4 regions of the Pseudomonas sp. SDT291_1_S447 genome follow, and region 2 is predicted to be linked to each of the others. Evidence: predicted binding sites of a transcription regulator. Region 2 holds the regulator's gene; each other region holds the start of a gene.
What was found. The regulator FliA, encoded in region 2, starts transcription of late flagellar genes. The targets are predictions, from matches to a motif close to CTAAAGTTTNNNNNNNNNNNGCCGNTAA.

Region 1: the regulator FliA is predicted to act here: its motif matches at 1,110-1,137, upstream of ACW9IR_RS04735 (methyl-accepting chemotaxis protein).
Region 3: the regulator FliA is predicted to act here: its motif matches at 2,220-2,247, upstream of ACW9IR_RS09535 (methyl-accepting chemotaxis protein).
Region 4: the regulator FliA is predicted to act here: its motif matches at 1,428-1,455, upstream of ACW9IR_RS21785 (methyl-accepting chemotaxis protein).

Annotation. Positions count from the first base shown of each region.
Region 1 covers NZ_JBSVXS010000007.1:110,765-115,442, forward strand. Annotated here, with positions in the region: gene ACW9IR_RS04730 (LysR substrate-binding domain-containing protein) at 139-1,059, shown strand; gene ACW9IR_RS04735 (methyl-accepting chemotaxis protein) at 1,244-3,220, shown strand; gene ACW9IR_RS04740 (aldose 1-epimerase family protein) at 3,440-4,654, shown strand; gene ACW9IR_RS04745 (YifB family Mg chelatase-like AAA ATPase) at 4,651-4,678, opposite strand, start outside.
Region 2 covers NZ_JBSVXS010000136.1:5,026-9,703, forward strand. Annotated here, with positions in the region: gene ACW9IR_RS25625 (chemotaxis protein CheA) at 1-976, opposite strand, end outside; gene ACW9IR_RS25630 (protein phosphatase CheZ) at 1,031-1,819, opposite strand; gene ACW9IR_RS25635 (chemotaxis response regulator CheY) at 1,838-2,209, opposite strand; gene fliA (RNA polymerase sigma factor FliA) at 2,376-3,116, opposite strand; gene fleN (flagellar synthesis regulator FleN) at 3,113-3,943, opposite strand; gene flhF (flagellar biosynthesis protein FlhF) at 4,060-4,678, opposite strand, start outside.
Region 3 covers NZ_JBSVXS010000020.1:13,730-18,407, forward strand. Annotated here, with positions in the region: gene ACW9IR_RS09520 (class I SAM-dependent methyltransferase) at 1-240, shown strand, start outside; yybP-ykoY riboswitch at 280-404, shown strand; gene ACW9IR_RS09525 (TMEM165/GDT1 family protein) at 492-1,076, shown strand; gene ACW9IR_RS09530 (M48 family metallopeptidase) at 1,201-2,019, opposite strand; gene ACW9IR_RS09535 (methyl-accepting chemotaxis protein) at 2,283-4,424, shown strand; gene ACW9IR_RS09540 (SOS response-associated peptidase) at 4,626-4,678, opposite strand, start outside.
Region 4 covers NZ_JBSVXS010000086.1:4,207-8,884, forward strand. Annotated here, with positions in the region: gene ACW9IR_RS21775 (FecR domain-containing protein) at 1-767, opposite strand, end outside; gene ACW9IR_RS21780 (sigma-70 family RNA polymerase sigma factor) at 767-1,267, opposite strand; gene ACW9IR_RS21785 (methyl-accepting chemotaxis protein) at 1,571-3,451, shown strand; gene ACW9IR_RS21790 (SRPBCC family protein) at 3,602-4,069, opposite strand; gene ACW9IR_RS21795 (amino acid adenylation domain-containing protein) at 4,092-4,678, opposite strand, start outside.

The DNA of each region.
Region 1 (4,678 bases), on a different contig from region 2:
AGAGGGAACAGGAGATCGAGGATTCTCGGCGCTTGGCAGGCTTTGCACAAAGGGATAAAAAGGATGGGTGGCATGATTAAAACTCATCTTGAGCAAATTCTTTCACGTCGGCTGCATCCCGCTGTAGGAGCTTTCTGCATGTCTCGTCGTCTTCCTCCCTTGTATGCCCTGCGCGCATTTGAAGCAGCGGCGCGACACAGTTCGTTCACCCGGGCTGCCGAGGAACTGTCGATTACCCAGAGTGCAGTGAGTCGGCATATTCGCACCCTGGAAGATCACTTCGCCTGTCGGCTGTTTCATCGCAGCGGGCGCAATCTGCAGTTGACTGAAGCGGCGCGTTTACTGTTGCCGGGAATCCGCGAAGGGTTTGGGGCGCTTGAGCGGGCCTGTAATACCTTGCGCGCCGAGGACGACATCTTGCGCATGAAGGCCCCGTCGACCCTGACCATGCGCTGGCTGTTGGCGCGGCTCAGTCGCTTCCGCCATTTGCAACCGGGCAACGAAGTGCAACTGACCAGCGCCTGGATGGATGTGGATTCGGTGGACTTCAACGATGAGCCGTTCGACTGCGCAGTGCTGTTGAGTGACGGGCATTTTCCGCCGGACTGGGAGGCCAGCCTGCTGTTTCCTGAAGAGCTTATTCCAGTGGGGGCGCCGAACCTGCTGAATGATCAACCGTGGGATCTGGCTCGGCTGGCCTGCACCGAATTACTTCACCCGACGCCGGATCGTCGCGATTGGCGCAGTTGGCTGGAACATATGGGGTTGTCTGAGCAGGTGTCACTCAAAGGCGGGCAGGTGTTCGATACGCTGGAGTTGGGCATGATCGCGGCGGCTCGCGGTTACGGGGTGTCGATGGGCGATCTGCTGATGGTCGCCGAAGATGTGGCGCAAGGACGACTGAGCCTGCCATGGCCGACGGCCGTCGCCAGCGGACTGAATTATTACCTGGTGTGGCCAAAAACCCGTCCGGGCGGTGAACGTTTGCGCCGTCTCAGTGACTTCCTGCAAGGCGAAGTCCGCGCCATGGAGCTGCCGGCGGTTGAGCGCTTGAGCTGAAACGTTCGAGCCGCCACAATGGCGGCCTTGCGCCATACCCACGTTGCGCGCTCAAGTATTCGGTTTTGCCGCCGACTATGAGCAAGTGGAACCGTCGTGCCGGTATCCACGATTCACCCCCACTATTAGAAAATTATCCGAGTCGAGATCAAGGAGGATCCCGTGGCTCGGCCAGGAGCTGTCCATGTCTCAACCTCGCGCTCGGATCGCCTCGCAGCTGGGCCTCGCGCTCGCTGTGATACTGGCGATAGTTATCAGTGGCAGTACGGTGTTCGCCCTGCGTTCGCTGGATTCGGCCAACCTCGCCACCCGTGAAGAGCATCTGGCCAGTGAGGCGCGGCTGCTGGCCGACCAACTGAGCACCTTTCACGGCACGCTGCGTGAAAGTACCCAGCGCCTGAGCGGGCTATTCGAGAAGCGCTTCAGCGCGGGTCTGAGCATTCACCCGAGTGAACCGGTGACAGTCGCCGGCACCCAGACCCCGGGCTTGCACCTGGGCAGCGAAGTCTTGAACAACAACTTCAAGGAAGTCGACGAGTTCAAGCAGATGACCGCCGGCGTCGCCACGCTGTTCGTGCGCAGCGGCGAAGACTTCGTACGGGTCAGCACCTCGCTGACCAAGCAGGATGGCACTCGCGCCATTGGCACCTTGCTCGACCACGCGCACCCGGCCTACGCGAAGCTGATGGCAGGACAAAGCTACGTCGGTCGTGCCTTGTTGTTCGAGCGCTCCTACATGACCCAATACACCCCGGTGCGCGATGGCAGCGGCAAGGTGATTGCGGTGCTGTTCGTTGGTTTCGATTACACCGACGCGCAGAACGCTCAGTTCGATAACCTCAAGCGTTTCCGCATCGGTCAGACCGGCTCGCTGGCGCTGCTCGACGAGCAGAGCAAATGGCTGGTCGCGCCAGCCGGTGTGCAGGCGCTGGATCAGTCGATTCCAGTGATCACTGGTCTGGCCAAGACGCCGGGCAAAGGTCAGTTCTGGGCTGACAAATCCGAGGATTTCTACAGCGTTGCCGTACCGTTCGACGGCGGGCCGTGGTCGGTGGTGGCGAGCATGCCGAAAGCCGAAATCCGTGCAGTGACCTGGAGCGTCGGTACGCAACTGGCCATTGGTAGTCTGTTGGCGATGTTGTTGGCGGTCGGTTCGGTGGTCTGGCTGCTGCGTAGCAAGCTCGCACCATTGAGTGATCTGGTGCGTCAGGCCGAGGCCTTGGGCGCCGGTGATCTGAGCGTGCGCCTGAACGTATCGAGCAACGATGAAATCGGTCAGTTGTCTCGTGCGTTCAACCAGATGAGCCAGGCACTGTCGACCATGGTTGAGCATATCCGCCGCTCTTCGGAAGAGGTCAACAGCCGTGCCCAGGCCCTGTCCGGTTTGTCCGGCGGTGCCTATGAAGGCATGGAGCAGCAGTCCGGCGAAATCACTAGCATGGCGGGTGCGGTGGAAGAGTTCAGCGCGACCTCGCTGAACATTGCCGACAACATGGGCGCAACCCAGCGTCTGGCACAGGAAAATGCCCAGCAAACCCAGATTGGCCGCAGCTCGATGGAAGAAGCGTCGTCCTCGCTGGAGCAAATCGCTGGCGCCCTGAACAGCACCGCCACCGTGATCAACACCCTCGGTCAGCGTTCGCAGGAAATCGGCGGCATCGTTGGCGTGATTACTTCGATTGCTGAACAGACCAATTTGCTTGCGCTCAACGCTGCAATCGAGGCGGCCCGCGCCGGCGAACAAGGTCGCGGCTTTGCCGTGGTAGCTGATGAAGTGCGCAGCCTGGCCTCGCGTACTCGTCAGGCGACGGATGAAATTTCCAGCATGATTCACAGCATCCAGCAGGAAACCGGCAACGCGATCAGCACCATGGAGCAGGGCAATGTGCTGATGCAGGAAGGCTTGTCGCGCAACGCCAATGTCGCCTCGGCGCTGGCGCGTATTGACGAGCAGAGCCGTTCGGCGGGGCAGCAGTTTGCCGCGATTACCACGGCGACTCAGGAGCAGAGCAGCACCGCGACGTTGTTGAGCAGTAATTTGCAGAGCATTGCGTTGGCCAACAGTGAGCAGCGTGAGGTTGTGTCGAACCTGGCTGTTACGGCTAAAGAGCTGGAGAAACTGGCGGCGGATTTGCGTTCCGAGGTTGATCGCTTCCGTTGATGGATAGCTGAAATCGCTATCGCGAGCAGGCTCACTCCTACAGGTGTATCGGTTGGTCGCAATGTTTGTGATCACTGAAGATCCCTGTAGGAGTGAGCCTGCTCGCGATCGCCTCACTGCCAATCTTGGATAAAACACTCGAACTCTTGATCTTTCATACTTGCTGAAACGTTTCCGCAGCGCTATAAAAATGGCACAACTCCAATAAAGGCTGCTGCCATGACCCCGCTCAAACTCGCCGTCGCCCTCGGCGCTTTCACTGCTGCTTCCCACGCCATGGCCTGGGATTACGTCCTTCTCGATACCAACAAGCCCGCGCAAAACTGGAGCATCACCAGTGAACAGCTCGGGGTGAAAACCGACAAACCCTTCTCCGTAAGCCTGCGTACGTTGCACGGTGGGCGGCAGGAAGGCGTCAGCATTGTTGATATCGATAACGGCACGATGAAACTCTCGGTGGTGCCAACCCGAGGCATGAATGTCTTGCAAGCCTCTGTCGGCAATGTGCGCATGGGGTGGGATTCGCCGGTCAAGGACGTGGTCAACCCGTCCTTTATCGAGCTCAACGGACGCGGTGGGCTGGGTTGGCTGGAAGGCTTCAATGAGCTGGTCGCCCGCTGCGGTTACGAATGGGTCGGCCATCCCGGCATGGACAATGGCGAACTGCTGACCCTGCACGGACGCGCCGCCAACATTCCGGCCAGTACCGTCACGCTGCACATCGACGAAAAGCCACCGTACGCCATCAGTCTGCGCGGCGAGCTGAAAGAGCAAGCCTTCAAGAAAGTCGATTTCTCGGTGGTCACGGAACTGGTCACCGAGCCCGGCAGCGTGCGGTTCGCCCTCAACGATACGCTGACCAACAACGGCGATTATCCGAAGGAATACCAGGCGCTGTATCACAGCAACTTCAGTACGCCGTTCCTCGAGCAAGGCGCACGATTTGCCGCTCCGGTGAAACAGGTGTCGCCGTTCAACGACAAGGCCAAGGGTGATTTGCCAGACTGGCAGACCTACCGCGCACCGACCAAGGACTACGACGAAACCGTCTACAACGTCGTGCCCTATGCCGACGCCAAAGGCAAAACCCTGACTGTTCTGCATAACAAGGCCGGCAGCCTCGGTGTTTCTGTTGGCTTCAATACCCAGCAGTTGCCGGTGTTTTCCCTGTGGAAAAACACTGACACCCGAGGGCAGGGCTATGTCACGGGGCTGGAACCTGGCACCAGTTTTTCTTACAACCGCCGCTATCAGCGTCCGCTGAATCTGGTGCCGACCATTGCACCGAAAGAACACAAACAGTTCCAGATCAGCTACAGCCTGCTCGCGGACAAAGGTGCTGTGGATAAGGCCTTGAAGCGTGTGACCGAGATTCAGGCGGGGCGCGACACCGAAGTGCGGCAGACGCCGCTGGTTGATCTGACCGAGCATTAAGGCGTCGCCGGCCGATATTGCAGC
Region 2 (4,678 bases):
CAGCGGCCGGTGCCTTGGCGGCAGGCGTGGCGACGGTCGAAGCACTGCCAGCAGCGGCGGTGCCGACTTCGGAAAACTTGCCTTTACCGTGCAATTCGTCGAGCAGCGATTCGAACTCGTGATCGCTGATCAGATCGCTGCCGGCCGCGGCGGCCGCTGGAGCAGCCGGCGCAGGTGCCGAAGCAATCGCCGACTCCAGCGCGTCCACGGCAAAGTTGCCCTTGCCATGCAACTGATCGAGCAGGGCTTCGAATTCGTCGTCGGTGATGTCGGAGCTGTCGCCCTTGGCCGGCGCCGCAGGGGCTGCCGCCGCTGGTGCAACCGCGTCCACCGCGAACTGGCCTTTGCCGTGCAGTTGATCGAGCAACGACTCGAACTCGGCATCGGTGATTTCATCGCTCGCGGCTTCATTGGCCGTTTGCGCAGGTGCAGCAGCGGCCGGGGCTTCAGCTTCAGCCTTGACGGCGTTCAGCGAGTCCAGCAGCTGTTCAAATTCGTTATCGGTGATGTCGCCCGATGCGTCGCCTTCGACGACCAGCTCTTCGATCATCTCGGCCACTGGCGAAGCCGGGGCTTCGTCCGCCGATTGCGGTTCGGCCAGACGCGCCAGGGCGGCCAGCAGTTCCGGGGTGGCCGCGGTGATCGGCGCACGCTCACGAACCTCAGTGAACATGCTGTTCACCGCGTCCAGTGCTTCGAGGACAACGTCCATCAGTTCTGCATCAACGCGACGCTCACCCTTGCGCAGGATGTCGAACACGTTTTCGGCGATGTGACAGCACTCCACCAGCTCATTGAGCTGAAGGAAGCCGGCGCCCCCTTTTACAGTGTGGAAACCGCGAAAAATTGCGTTGAGCAGATCTGCGTCATCCGGGCGGCTTTCCAGCTCGACCAGTTGTTCGGACAGTTGCTCAAGAATCTCGCCGGCCTCAACCAGGAAATCCTGAAGGATCTCTTCATCGGCGCCGAAGCTCATTAATGGGGTGCTCCTACAGGTCTAAAAACCCAAAAAACCTAAAATTCCAAAACTCTAGAACCCGAGGCTGGATAACAAATCGTCCACATCGTCCTGACCGGACACAACGTCTTCTCGTTTATCGGCATGAATCTGCGGACCTTCACCCTGCGAGAGATGTTTTTGTGGATCTTTTTCTGCAAGCATCGCGGCGCGGTCATGTTCGATGCCCGCAAAGCGGTCGACCTGACTGGCCATGAGCACGAGTTTGAGCAAATTGCTTTCGACTTCGGTGACCAGTTGGGTCACACGCTTGATCACCTGACCGGTCAGGTCCTGGTAATCCTGGGCCAGCAGGATGTCGTTGAGATTGCTCGACACCGCACGGTTGTCCGTGCTGCTGCGTGACAGAAAACCGTCGACCCGGCGCGCCAGTTCACGGAACTCTTCAGCCCCGACCTCGCGACGCATGAAGCGACCCCAATCGGCACTCAAGGTCTGCGCTTCATCAGCCAGACTGTTGACCACCGGCGTGGCGCTTTCCACCAGATCCATGGTGCGGTTGGCCGCGGCTTCCGTCAGCTTGACCACATAGCCCAGGCGTTCGGTGGCGTCGGTGATCTGCGACACTTCCTCGGCCTGCGGCATGTTCGGGTCGATCTGGAAGTTGACGATCGCACTGTGCAGTTCACGTGTGAGCTTGCCCACTTCCTGATACAGGCCACGGTCACGGGTCTGATTGAGCTCATGGATCAGTTGCACAGCGTCGCCGAACCTGCCTTTTTCAAGGCTCTCGACCAGTTCGACCGCGTGTTTTTTCAGGGTCGACTCGAAATCGCCCTGTGAAGATTCGTTATGCTCCATAGCTCCCCCGCGCGTTCATCAGCCGATGCGTTCGAAAATCTTCTCGATTTTGTCTTTCAACGCCTGAGCCGTGAAAGGTTTGACTACGTAGCCGTTTACACCGGCCTGAGCGGCCTCGATGATCTGCTCGCGCTTGGCTTCTGCAGTCACCATCAGCACTGGCAGGTGCTTGAGTTTTTCATCGGCACGCACGTGGCGCAGCAGGTCGATACCGGTCATGCCCGGCATGTTCCAGTCCGTTACCAGAAAGTCGATGCTGCCGCTGTTGAGCACTGGAATGGCAGTCACGCCATCGTCAGCCTCGACGGTGTTGGTGAACCCAAGATCACGCAGCAGGTTCTTGATGATCCGCCGCATCGTTGAGAAGTCATCAACGATGAGGATTTTCATGTCTTTGTTCAATTCGACCTCCAAGCAGTCTTAAACGCGCCCAGCACCTGGACGCGCCACTTCAATCAATCGGCGCAGCACTCAAAGACTGTCTGGAGCACAACAGAGCAAGACCGGTGCCGTTCATCACCGCACCAGCCTCGTTCGCAGTGTCCCCACACTGCCTTCAGCGCGCTCGCCACTCCCCCAAACGCCCCCGCAAACGGGCCGCGCACTGGCTGTGTAACTGGCTGACCCGCGATTCACTGACGCCAAGGACTTCACCGATCTCCTTGAGGTTCAGCTCTTCGTCGTAGTACAGCGCCAACACCAGTCGCTCACGCTCCGGCAAATTGGCAATCGCGTCCGCCAGCGCCGCCTGGAAGCGTTCATCTTCCAGATCGCGTGACGGCTCCATATGAGCACTCGCGCCATCCTCGTGCAGCCCTTCGTGTTCGCCGTCCTGCAACAGGTCGTCGAAACTGAACAGGCGACTGCCCAAGGTGTCATTCAAAATCCCGTAGTAATCGTCGAGACTCAATTGGAGTTCGGCCGCAACCTCGTGATCTTTAGCATCACGGCCGGTTTTAGCTTCAATTGAGCGAATTGCGTCGCTGACCATCCGGGTATTGCGGTGAACCGAGCGTGGCGCCCAGTCCCCTTTGCGCACTTCGTCGAGCATCGCGCCGCGGATTCGTATGCCCGCGTACGTTTCGAAACTGGCGCCTTTGCTGGCGTCATATTTGGTCGAGACTTCGAGCAGGCCGATCATCCCGGCCTGGATCAGGTCTTCGACCTGCACACTCGCCGGCAAGCGTGCCAGCAAGTGGTAGGCAATGCGCTTGACCAGTGGCGCGTAACGCTCGATCAACTCGTACTGCGCGTCACGTGCCGACTTCTTGTAGTAGTTCATACCGCTTGCTGTCATAGCACGGGCCCTGCCGTTTGCTGCACGAGGCGCTCGACGAAAAACTCAAGGTGGCCACGCGGGTTGGCGGGCAGCGGCCAGGTGTCGACCTTCTGCGCGATCGCCTTGAACGCCAGTGCGCACTTGGAACGCGGAAAGGCTTCGTACACCGCACGCTGCTTCTGCACCGCTTTACGCACGCTTTCGTCGTAAGGCACGGCGCCGACGTATTGTAGAGCGACGTCAAGGAAGCGATCCGTGACCTTGGTCAACTTGGCGAACAGGTTGCGCCCTTCCTGCGGGCTCTGCGCCATGTTGGCCAGCACGCGGAAGCGGTTCATGCCGTAATCGCGGTTGAGCAACTTGATCAGCGCGTAAGCGTCGGTGATCGAGGTTGGCTCGTCGCAGACCACCAGCAACACTTCCTGCGCGGCGCGAACAAAACTGACTACCGAGTCACCAATACCCGCAGCGGTGTCGATCACCAGTACGTCGAGATTGTCGCCGATGTCGCTGAACGCCTGAATCAGACCGGCGTGTTGCGCCGGGCTCAGGTGCACCATGCTTTGCGTGCCGGACGCGGCCGGGACGATGCGGATGCCACCGGGGCCTTGCAACAGCACGTCGCGCAACTCGCAACGGCCTTCGATGACGTCGGCCAGCGTGCGTTTAGGGGTCAGCCCCAACAATACGTCAACGTTCGCCAGACCGAGGTCGGCGTCCAGCAGCATGACCCGACGGCCAAGCTCTGCCAGCGCCAGCGACAAGTTCACTGACACGTTAGTCTTGCCGACGCCACCTTTGCCGCCGGTCACCGCGATCACCTGTACGGGATGCATGCTGCCCATGTTATTTCTTTACCTTGTCTTGCATAGACGGAGGCCACATTACTGGCTGCGCGTTCACAACCGGAACAATGCATGGCAGACCATCGATGTAGGTACAAAAACTGTTCATGAATACCTCAGCCTACCTGCTTGGTCGGGCTGTGATAGATATCAGCGAACATGTCAGCCATGGCTTCTTCGCTGGGTTCTTCCTGCATTTGCACGCTGACGGCGCGGCTGACCAGTTGATGACGGCGCGGCAGATGCAAATCATCCGGAATCCGTGGGCCATCGGTCAGGTACGCGACCGGCAATTCATGACTGATCGCCAGGCTCAACACTTCGCCAAGGCTGGCCGTTTCATCCAGTTTAGTCAGGATGCACCCGGCTAGCCCGCAACGCTTGTAACTGTGATAAGCGGCGGTTAGAACCTGTTTCTGGCTGGTGGTTGCCAAGACCAGATAATTTTTTGATCGAATGCCACGTCCGGCCAGACTTTCCAGCTGCATGCGCAGCGCCGGATCACTGGCTTGCAGGCCGGCAGTATCAATCAATACCACGCGTTTGCGCAGCAGTGGATCCAGCGCCTGCACCAGCGATTGGCCCGGATCGACGTGAGTCACCGGCACATTGAGAATGCGGCCCAGCGTCTTCAGTTGTTCCTGAGCGCCGATGCGGAAACTGTCCATGCTCACCAGCGCGACATTCTGCGCGCCGTATTTCAGCACATAACGCGCGGCAAGCTTGGCGAGTGTA
Region 3 (4,678 bases), on a different contig from region 2:
CCGATGGGTTTGAATGCAATTCTGAGCAATCCACCGTTCCACGTCGGCGTGCACACCGATTATTTCGCCACGGAGAACTTGCTGCGAAAAGCGGCGAAACATCTGAAAAATGGTGGCGAACTACGCTTGGTCGCGAACAGCTTCCTCAAGTATCAACCGCTGATCGAAGAGCATCTTGGCGTGTGTGCGATCAAGGCTGAAGGCAATGGTTTCCGGATTTACCGCGCCAAACGCGGCTGAAAATTTGTTCTTGCTCAATCGGATTTGCCTAGGCAGAATCCGCTCCGTCCTAGGGGAGTAGTCTCCCACGAGCGCCAAGCTCGTCCGGCATACGTCAACATACTTGATCCTCAGATCATGGCGTATGCGACCCAAGCGTCCGCAACAGACGGATCGCAGGGTTTGACAAGACCTATGACACGCACACCTTACCCGGGGCGGGAAGGCTGTACGTGTCATAGCCGTGTCGACCCGCCCCTTAGGAAATCCTGATGCTGGACTCGTTACTCGTTCCCACCGCAATCGTTGCCTTGGCCGAAATCGGCGACAAGACGCAACTGCTCGCGCTGATTCTCGCCGCTCGCTTCCGCAAACCCTGGCCGATCATTGCCGGGATTGTCGCCGCGACCCTGGCCAACCACGCAGCAGCCGGTGCGGTCGGCGCCTGGTTCGGCAGTTTCTTCTCGAATGCGACGCTGCACTGGATTCTCGCCGCAAGTTTTACGGCCACGGCGCTGTGGACGCTGGTTCCGGACAAAATGGATGACGATGAAACCAGCACCGCACGCAAGTTCGGGCCGTTCCTGACCACGCTGATTGCGTTCTTCCTGGCTGAAATGGGCGACAAGACTCAGGTCGCGACCGTGATGCTCGCGGCACAATACCCGGATCTGTGGCTGGTGATTATCGGTACCACGGCGGGCATGTTGATTGCCAACGTGCCGGTGGTGCTGGCAGGTAACTTCGCCGCAGACAAACTGCCACTGACCCTGATCCGTCGCCTCGCGGCCTCGGCATTCATGATTCTGGCGATCGTTGCGGTGTACAAGGCAATGCAGAGTAGTGGCTGGGTTTAACCCTGAGAGAAGGATCGTTCCCACGCTCCGCGTGGGAATGCAGCCGGGGACGCTCTGCGTCCCTTTTGGAACGCGGAGCGTCCCTTTAGGCATTCCCACGCAGAGCGTGGGAACGATCACCGACTCAGGATTTCGGAGCCTGTTCGTACAGCGGCATAACCTTCGGAATCGCCGCCTGCAACGAAGCAATTCGGCTGGTAGAAGCCGGGTGGGTGCTCATGAACTCCGGCGGCGAACCTTCCGACGCTTTGCTCATTTTGTTCCACAAGGTGATCGCGGCGTTCGGGTTGTAGCCCGCACGAGCGGCCAGTTCCAGACCGATCAGGTCGGCTTCGTTTTCGTTGGCACGGCTGTTCGGCAGGGTCATGCCGTAATTGGCCACGGTATCGGCCAGCGCCAGACTGTCCTGACCCAGACCGAGCAACGCACCCGCGCCCTGCTTGGCCATTTCGATCCCGTAGGCCTTGGACATCGCTTCACGACCGTGCTCGCGCAGGGCGTGGGCGATTTCATGCCCCATGACTGCGGCGATTTCATCGTCGGTGAGTTTCAGGCTGTCGATCAGCCCGGTATAGAAAATGATCTTGCCGCCAGGCCCGCAGTTGGCGTTTAGCTCGTCGCTCTTGATCAGATTGACCTCCCACTGCCATTGCGCCGCGTCCGGACGGAAGTTCGGCGCCTGGGCGATCAGGCGGTTGGCAATCGCCTGAACCCGCTTGGCCTCGGGGCTGGTCTTGTCCAGCACACCTTTGCTGGAGGCTTCGCCGACGGTTTTCTGATACGACTGGGCATACATCTGGTCGACCTCTTGCGAGGACAGCATGCTGAACATGTACTGCTTGCGCTCCACCCCCACGGCGCCGCCGCTGGTGGTGTTGACCGACTGACAACCGGCCAGCAACAGCGCTGCGCTCAGTGCACTTACAACCATTGTCTTGTTCATTCAAAAGCTCCCTGAAAACCTGTCGCGTATCGTAGGCGGGTAATTGTATCGGCGCCAGATACAACGGACGTGTTGCAGCGACTTTCAGACGTTTCCCACTTGGCCTGTCGTAAAAAATTCACAGCCACCACTGAGCCCGGTGCAACTGCGCCGCGCACTGATCCATTTGCGACATCGGCTTGCAATTGCACCGGCTCGCACTCATGGCCCAATGCCGGCTGCCGATACATCAGCGCAGACGTCCTCTTGCGTGCGGAGCTCCCATGAAGTTCAAGTCGATCCAGTTTTCCGTTGCCGCCCTGGCCGGCGCCATCGTGCTCAGCGTGGTGGCCGCGCTGGTGCTGTATGCGCTGTTTTCCGGCGCGCGCACGCAAGAAATGGTGCAGCAGCGCACCCAGGCGCAGTTCGAGCAAGTCATCGAACAGCGCCTGACTTCGCTGGCGCAAACCCAGGTCAGCCAGATCCAGCGCGAACTCGAAGCACCCCTGCTGATCGCCGGCGGACTGGTGCGGGTCAACGCCCTGCTCGGCACACCGGGCGCCGATGGCCAGCCACGTCTGACCGTCAGCCGCGAACAACTGATCAGCCTGATCAAAGAAAACGTCGAAAAGAACCCGAAAATTCTCGGCACGTATATCGGCTGGGAAAAAAACGCCCTCGACCACAATGACGCGGCCTACGTCGGCACCAGCGTGATCGGCATCGACGCTGCCAACGGGCGCTTCCTGCCATGGTGGTTCCGCAACGATGACGGCACCCTCGGCCTCGACAAACTGGTCGACGTCGACGATCAGAAGACCCTGTCCACCGGCGTGCGCGCCAGCGAGTACTACCTGTGCTCGAAGGAAACCAAGAAAGCCTGCGTGATCGATCCGGCGCCGTACAAGGTCGGCGACAAGATCGTCATGCTCGCCTCCTTTATTGAACCGATCATGCTCAACGGAGCTTTCCAGGGCATCGTCGGCGCCGACCTGTCGGTGAACTTCATTCAGGAAATGCTCCTCGGCGCCAACCAGAAGTTGTACAGCGGCGCCGGGCAAATGGCCCTGATCGGCGGCAACGGCCGGATCGTCGCGTACACACAGGATCCGAGCAAATTCGGCGAAAAAGTCAGCGACATTCTCGACGCCGAACAGACGGCCACCATGGCCAATCTCAAGCGCGGTGAAGTGACTTACTCGGTCAACAAGGACAAGGGCCGCATCGAGTTGTACCTGCCGTTCGGCATCGGCCAGACCGACGCGCGCTGGACATTGATGCTGCAATTGCCTTTGAACGCCGTTATGGCGGATCTGCAAAAGCTACAGGCCGATCTGGATGCTCAGCGTAAATCCGACACCTTCGGCATGGCCATGGTCGGTCTGCTCATCGCCGGCATTGGCCTGCTGGTGATCTGGCTGGTCGGCCACGGCATCGCCCGACCGCTGAAGCAAATGGTCGCCATGCTCAATGACATTGCTCAGGGTGAAGGTGATCTGACCCGACGCTTGAGCAGTGATCGCAGCGATGAATTGGGCTCGATCGCCAAGGGCTTCAACACCTTTTTGGCCAAATTGCAGGCGATGATCACGCAGGTAGTGACGTCGGTGCAGAGCGTCAGCGATTCCTCGGAACACACCGCTGACATCGCCATTCGCACCAACATCGGCATCCAGAAACAAATGGCCGAGATCGATCAAGTCGCCACGGCGGTACAGGAAATGACCGCCACTGCTCAGGACGTCGCGCGCAACGCGACGCAGGCGGCACAAGCGGCCAGTCATGCTGATCAAGCGGCCAGCCAGGGCATGCAGATTGTCCGTGACACCTCGAACTCGATTGGTGTGCTGGCGGTGGAAATCGGTAAGGCGGTAGACGTGGTGCAGACGCTGGCCAAGGACAGCGAGAACATCAACGCCATTCTCACGGCAATTCGCGGGATTGCCGAGCAGACCAACCTGTTGGCGCTGAACGCGGCGATTGAAGCGGCGCGTGCCGGTGAACAAGGTCGTGGTTTTGCGGTGGTGGCAGACGAGGTGCGCAATCTGGCGCAGAAAACCCAGAAAGCCACCGAAGAAATCCAGAGCATGATTCAGCAACTGCAGCAGGGCACTCGCGATGTCGTGCGGGTCATGGAAGACAGCCAGAACCGCACTGATGAAAGCGTGCAGCACGCGGCGAAAGCGGCTGAGGCGCTGGAAACGATTACTCAGGCGGTATCGGTAATCAACGACATGAACACGCAGATTGCCAGTGCGGCGGAAGAGCAGAGCGCGGTGGCCGATGACATCAATCGCAATGTGATCAACATTGGGCAAGTGGCCAATGAAGTCGCGGGCGGTGCGGATGAGTCGAGTTCGGCGAGTGCTGATTTGACCAAGCTGGCAGAGCAGCAGCGGCGGTTGATCAATCAATTCAAGGTCTGAAAAGCCAAGAGCACCCTAACCCTCTCCCAGAGGGAGAGGGGACTGATTGGGGGATATTGACGAAGTACACCGACTTGAACGCTTTTCACCGAATCCATAATCGCCACGATTTTTCAGGTCGATGCATGACGGTAGACAACTCGGTCAGTCCCCTCTCCCCCCGGGAGAGGGCTAGGGTGAGGGGCTTTTGATCTAAAGGCTTTAACCCGGAGTCAAACATTCCGGCCCGTTGAGCTTGGGATCATTGATCAGAT
Region 4 (4,678 bases), on a different contig from region 2:
GCGCCAGCGTCCATGTCCAGCGTCGGGGCCGGGCGGACCTGGTGATGGTCGATCAGATAACTCTGCCCGGCGAGTGCTTCTATCGAGTTGCCGCCGGAGTGGATGGCCACCTGGCCATGGGTGACGCTGAGCCGTGTGCAATCATTGTCCTGACGCAGGATGAATCGGGCATGGACCGGCTCATAAGTGCCGTGACGGTTTTGTACCCGCAGCGGCCGATCAGTCGGCGCGCCCTCGTCGGCGCCACCACACGTGACGATGACTTCACCGCGAGTCAGCTTGATCAGGCGCTGTTGCGCCGTGTAATCCAGATCCACCGCGCTGGCAGTGTTCAACTCGATCCGGGTACCGTCCGGCAACTGGAAGCCGCGCCGCTCGCCCGTCGCGGTGGCGTAATCGGCACTCCATTGCTGCCACGCGGCATTGTCCTTGGCCAGCCATGCAGCGGAACCCATCAGCAATGCGCCAGACAATAGCTTCAACGCCTGTCGCCGGCCCAGACTCTGCGCGCTGTTTTCCAGCGTGTTGAACGCCACTTGCGCACCTGGCACCGCGCGTAGATTGTTGCTCAGTTCGGCTTGCAGCGACTGCACCCGCTGCCAGGCCAATTCATGTTCATGGTGTTCGGCGCGCCATTGTTCACACTGGCGGTTCAGACGCGGATTGCCGTGATTGTTGCGCAGTCGCAACAGCCAGTGAATGGCCTGCTTGACCACCTGTTGCTGCGGCTCGGTGCGGCGGCTCAGAGAAAGATTATCCACAGGCATCAGCTTTCGTACCGCAGCACATAACAGTGATACAGCGCATCGGCGACGTAACGTTCAACCGAACGTAACGACAGGCCCATCTGTTCGGCGATCTGCTTGTGGGTCAACCCTTCGCACTGCGCCAACAGAAACGCCTGACGCACTTTCGGCTTCAGTCCTTCAAGCATCCGCGCAATGCTCTCTAGCAGTTCGATCACCAGCGCCCGGGCTTCGGCACTCGGTGTTTCGGCTTCGGGCAAATGGGCGATGGTTTCCAGATAGGCACGTTCGATTTCCTCACGGCGCCAATGATCGATCACCAGCCCACGCGCAATCGTGCGCAGGAAGGCGCGAGGCGCTTTGAGTTCGAGACGTTCGGTGCGTTGCAGCAGGCGGACGAAGGTGTCCTGAGCCAGATCGGCTGCATCCGCCGCATTGCCCAGCCGCGCGCGCAGCCAAGCGTTAAGCCAGCCGTGATGACTACTGTAAAGCGCCTGTACTGCAAACTCAGGTGAGGGCATGAACGCGAACGTCACAAATGATAATTACTCGCATTGTCATCAAGGGTTACGAAATTTGCAACTGCCGCCCGAACATCAGCCCTGAAAACATCGGGGAGAACGCTCTGGCACGCCGTTCGGCGGGAATCCACCAGAAATGCCATCCATTTCCCGCTCAGCCCTAAGATTTCTCCGACACGTGCCGACAGACTGGTGAGACATGCGCGCACCAAAGTAGAGCAGCCTGAAGAACGCTGCCTGCGCTGTACATGGAATGTTGCATCCGGAACGCATCCCCACTTTTCGCATAAGAAGTCCCATGAAATGAATCTCAAGTTCAGCCATAAAATCCTGTTGGCCGCCTCGGGCGTCGTGGTCCTGGCGTTCGCGCTGTTCACCCTCTACAACGATTATCTGCAGCGAAACACCATTCGCCAGAACCTCCAGTCCTCTGTACAGCAGGCCGGTGATCTGACCGCCAGCAGCGTGCAGAACTGGATGAGCGGGCGGATTCTGGTGCTGGAAAACCTCGCGCAGAACGTTGCCCATCAGGGTAAGGACGCGGACTTCCCGGGTCTGGTCGATCAATCAGCGTTCACTTCGAACTTCCAGTTCACCTATGTCGGTCAGGCCAACGGTGTGTTCACCCAGCGCCCTGACGCGAAGATGCCGGACGGCTATGACCCGCGTCAGCGTCCTTGGTACAAGCAAGCGGTTGTCGCCGACAAAACCATGCTGACGCCGCCGTACATGGCCGCTGTCGGTGGCCTGGTAGTGACCATCGCCATGCCGGTGAAAAAGAACGGCGAGTTGCTCGGTGTGGTCGGTGGTGACCTGAGCCTGGAAACCCTGGTGAAGATCATCAACTCGGTGGACTTCGGTGGCCTCGGCCATGCGTTTCTGGTCAGCGCCGACGGTCAGGTGATCGTCAGCCCGGACAAAGATCAGGTCATGAAAAACCTGAAAGACATCTATCCGAACACCAGCGTGCGCATCGAGAAGGGCAACCAGAACGTCGTGCTTAACGGCCAGGAACGCATTCTGTCGTTCACTCCGGTCAGCGACCTGCCGAATGCGCAGTGGTACATCGGTCTGTCGATCGATCGCGACAAAGCCTACGCCGCACTCAGCCAATTCCGCACCTCGGCATTGATCGCCATGTTTGTCGCCGTGGCCGCGATTGCCTTGCTGCTGAGCCTGTTGATCAATGTGTTGATGCGTCCGCTGACCACCATGGGCCGTGCGATGCAGGACATCGCTCAGGGCGAGGGCGACCTGACCCGTCGTCTGGTGGTCGAGAGCAAAGACGAGTTCGGTGAATTGGGCAGCGCGTTCAACCAGTTCGTTGAACGAATTCATGCGTCGATTTCCGAAGTGTCCTCGGCAACCCGTCATGTGCATGACTTGTCGCAACGGGTGATGGCGTCGTCCAACGCCTCGATCGTCGGCTCTGACGAGCAAAGCGCACGCACCAACAGCGTGGCTGCCGCGATCAACGAGTTGGGCGCCGCCACCCAGGAAATCGCCCGCAACGCCGCCGATGCTTCGCAACACGCCAGCGGCGCCAGCGAGCAGGCCGATGACGGGCGTCAGGTGGTCGAGCAAACCATTCTGGCGATGACCGAGTTGTCGCAGAAGATCAGCCTGTCGTGCACGCAGATCGAAACCCTGAACGCCAGCACCGACAACATCGGCCACATCCTTGATGTGATCAAAGGCATTTCGCAACAGACCAACCTGCTGGCGCTCAACGCCGCGATTGAAGCGGCGCGTGCCGGTGAAGCCGGACGTGGTTTTGCCGTGGTGGCGGATGAGGTGCGTAACCTTGCCCACCGCACGCAGGAGTCGGCGGAAGAGATCCACAAGATGATCACTTCGCTGCAGATCGGTTCGCGCGAAGCGGTAACCACCATGAACGCCAGTCAGGCCTCCAGCGAGCAGAGCGTGGAAGTGGCCAACCAGGCCGGTTTGCGTCTGGTCAGCGTGACCCAGCGTATCGGCGAAATCGACGGGATGAACCAGTCGGTGGCAGCGGCGACCGAAGAGCAGACCGCCGTGGTGGAAACCCTCAACGTCGACGTTAACCAGATCAACCTGTTGAACCAGCAGAGCGTGGCCAACCTCAATGAAACGTTGAAGGATTGTGATGCGTTGTCGCAGCAGGCCAATCGCCTGAAGCAATTGGTCGACAGTTTCAAAATCTGATCTTCAGATTGGAGTCCGCGTTACCGTTCTTCGCGAGCAAGCTCGCTCCCACAGGGTTCATGTCGTTCACAAGTTCGGTGAACAACACAAAACCTGCGGGAGCTGGCTTGCCAGCGATTGCGGGGGTGCATTCACCGCAAACCTTAAGCCTTAAACAAACAGCCTCAGCACATTCCCCATCGCATCATCCGCAAACCCCTGCACAAACTCCTTGAACCCCGGCAGCGCCTCTTCACCCCCCGAAGCAGGCTCGGCAATGATCGTCCACGTCGCCCGGGACTTGCCTGCGCCCAGCGACTCCACATTCATCGCCGCCCACAGATTCGCCACCCCCAAGGTGTTGTAAATCGTCGTCCAGGTCATGCTCCGCGCGTGCTCATCGCGGGAGTTGAGTTGCTCGACCACCACGTTGCCGTCCTTGAAGCATTTCTTGCGCAGCGAGGACACGCCCTCGCCAGTCATTTCGATGTGCGACAGCGCCGGAATGAAACGGTCGAAACCGCCGAAGTCGCCGACCACCGCCCAGACTTGCGCCGCGTCCGCCGGTACTTCCACTGACGACACAACGTGGCAGCCATGCGGGTTTTTGATCAGGGTGTCCGGTTGCAAATTGCTCATGGTGTTGCTCCTTTTTGATGGATCAGATGAAGTTGATTTGTTTCAGGTAGTCGCAGCCGCGACGCAGCAGCGCCGGGGATTTCTGCGGGTAGTGCGCGCCCATCTGCTGCACGCCGGCTTCAGCGTTGGCGTGGCCGATCAGGGAGATATCGCCGATGTCTTCTTCAAAGCCGTTGAGGTAGAAACCGAGCACGCCGAACAGCGCGTTATCGGCGTCGACCCGAGCCAATTGCTGTTGCCAGTCGGCGACGCTGACCAGCGCGAATTCGCTGCCGGTTTCACGGAACGAAGCGACGTAGGCGTCCCAGCTCAAAGGCTCGGGGTTGTGCAGGTTGAACACCGCACGCTCGGGTGAATAACGGCTGGCGTGGAAGGCAATGAAGCGGGCGAGAAAGTCCACCGGCATCAGGTCGAAATTCAGCGCGAAGGCCGGCACCTGACCGAGCTGAATCGAGCCCTTGAGCATCAGCATCAAACGGTTTTTGTGCGGCTGACAAACACCGCTCAAGCTGTTGAAACTGATGTTGCCGGGGCGATACAGATTGACCCGCACACCACGCTCCCGCGCTCGTTCGAGGATGCGCTCGCCGACCCATTTCGACAGGTTGT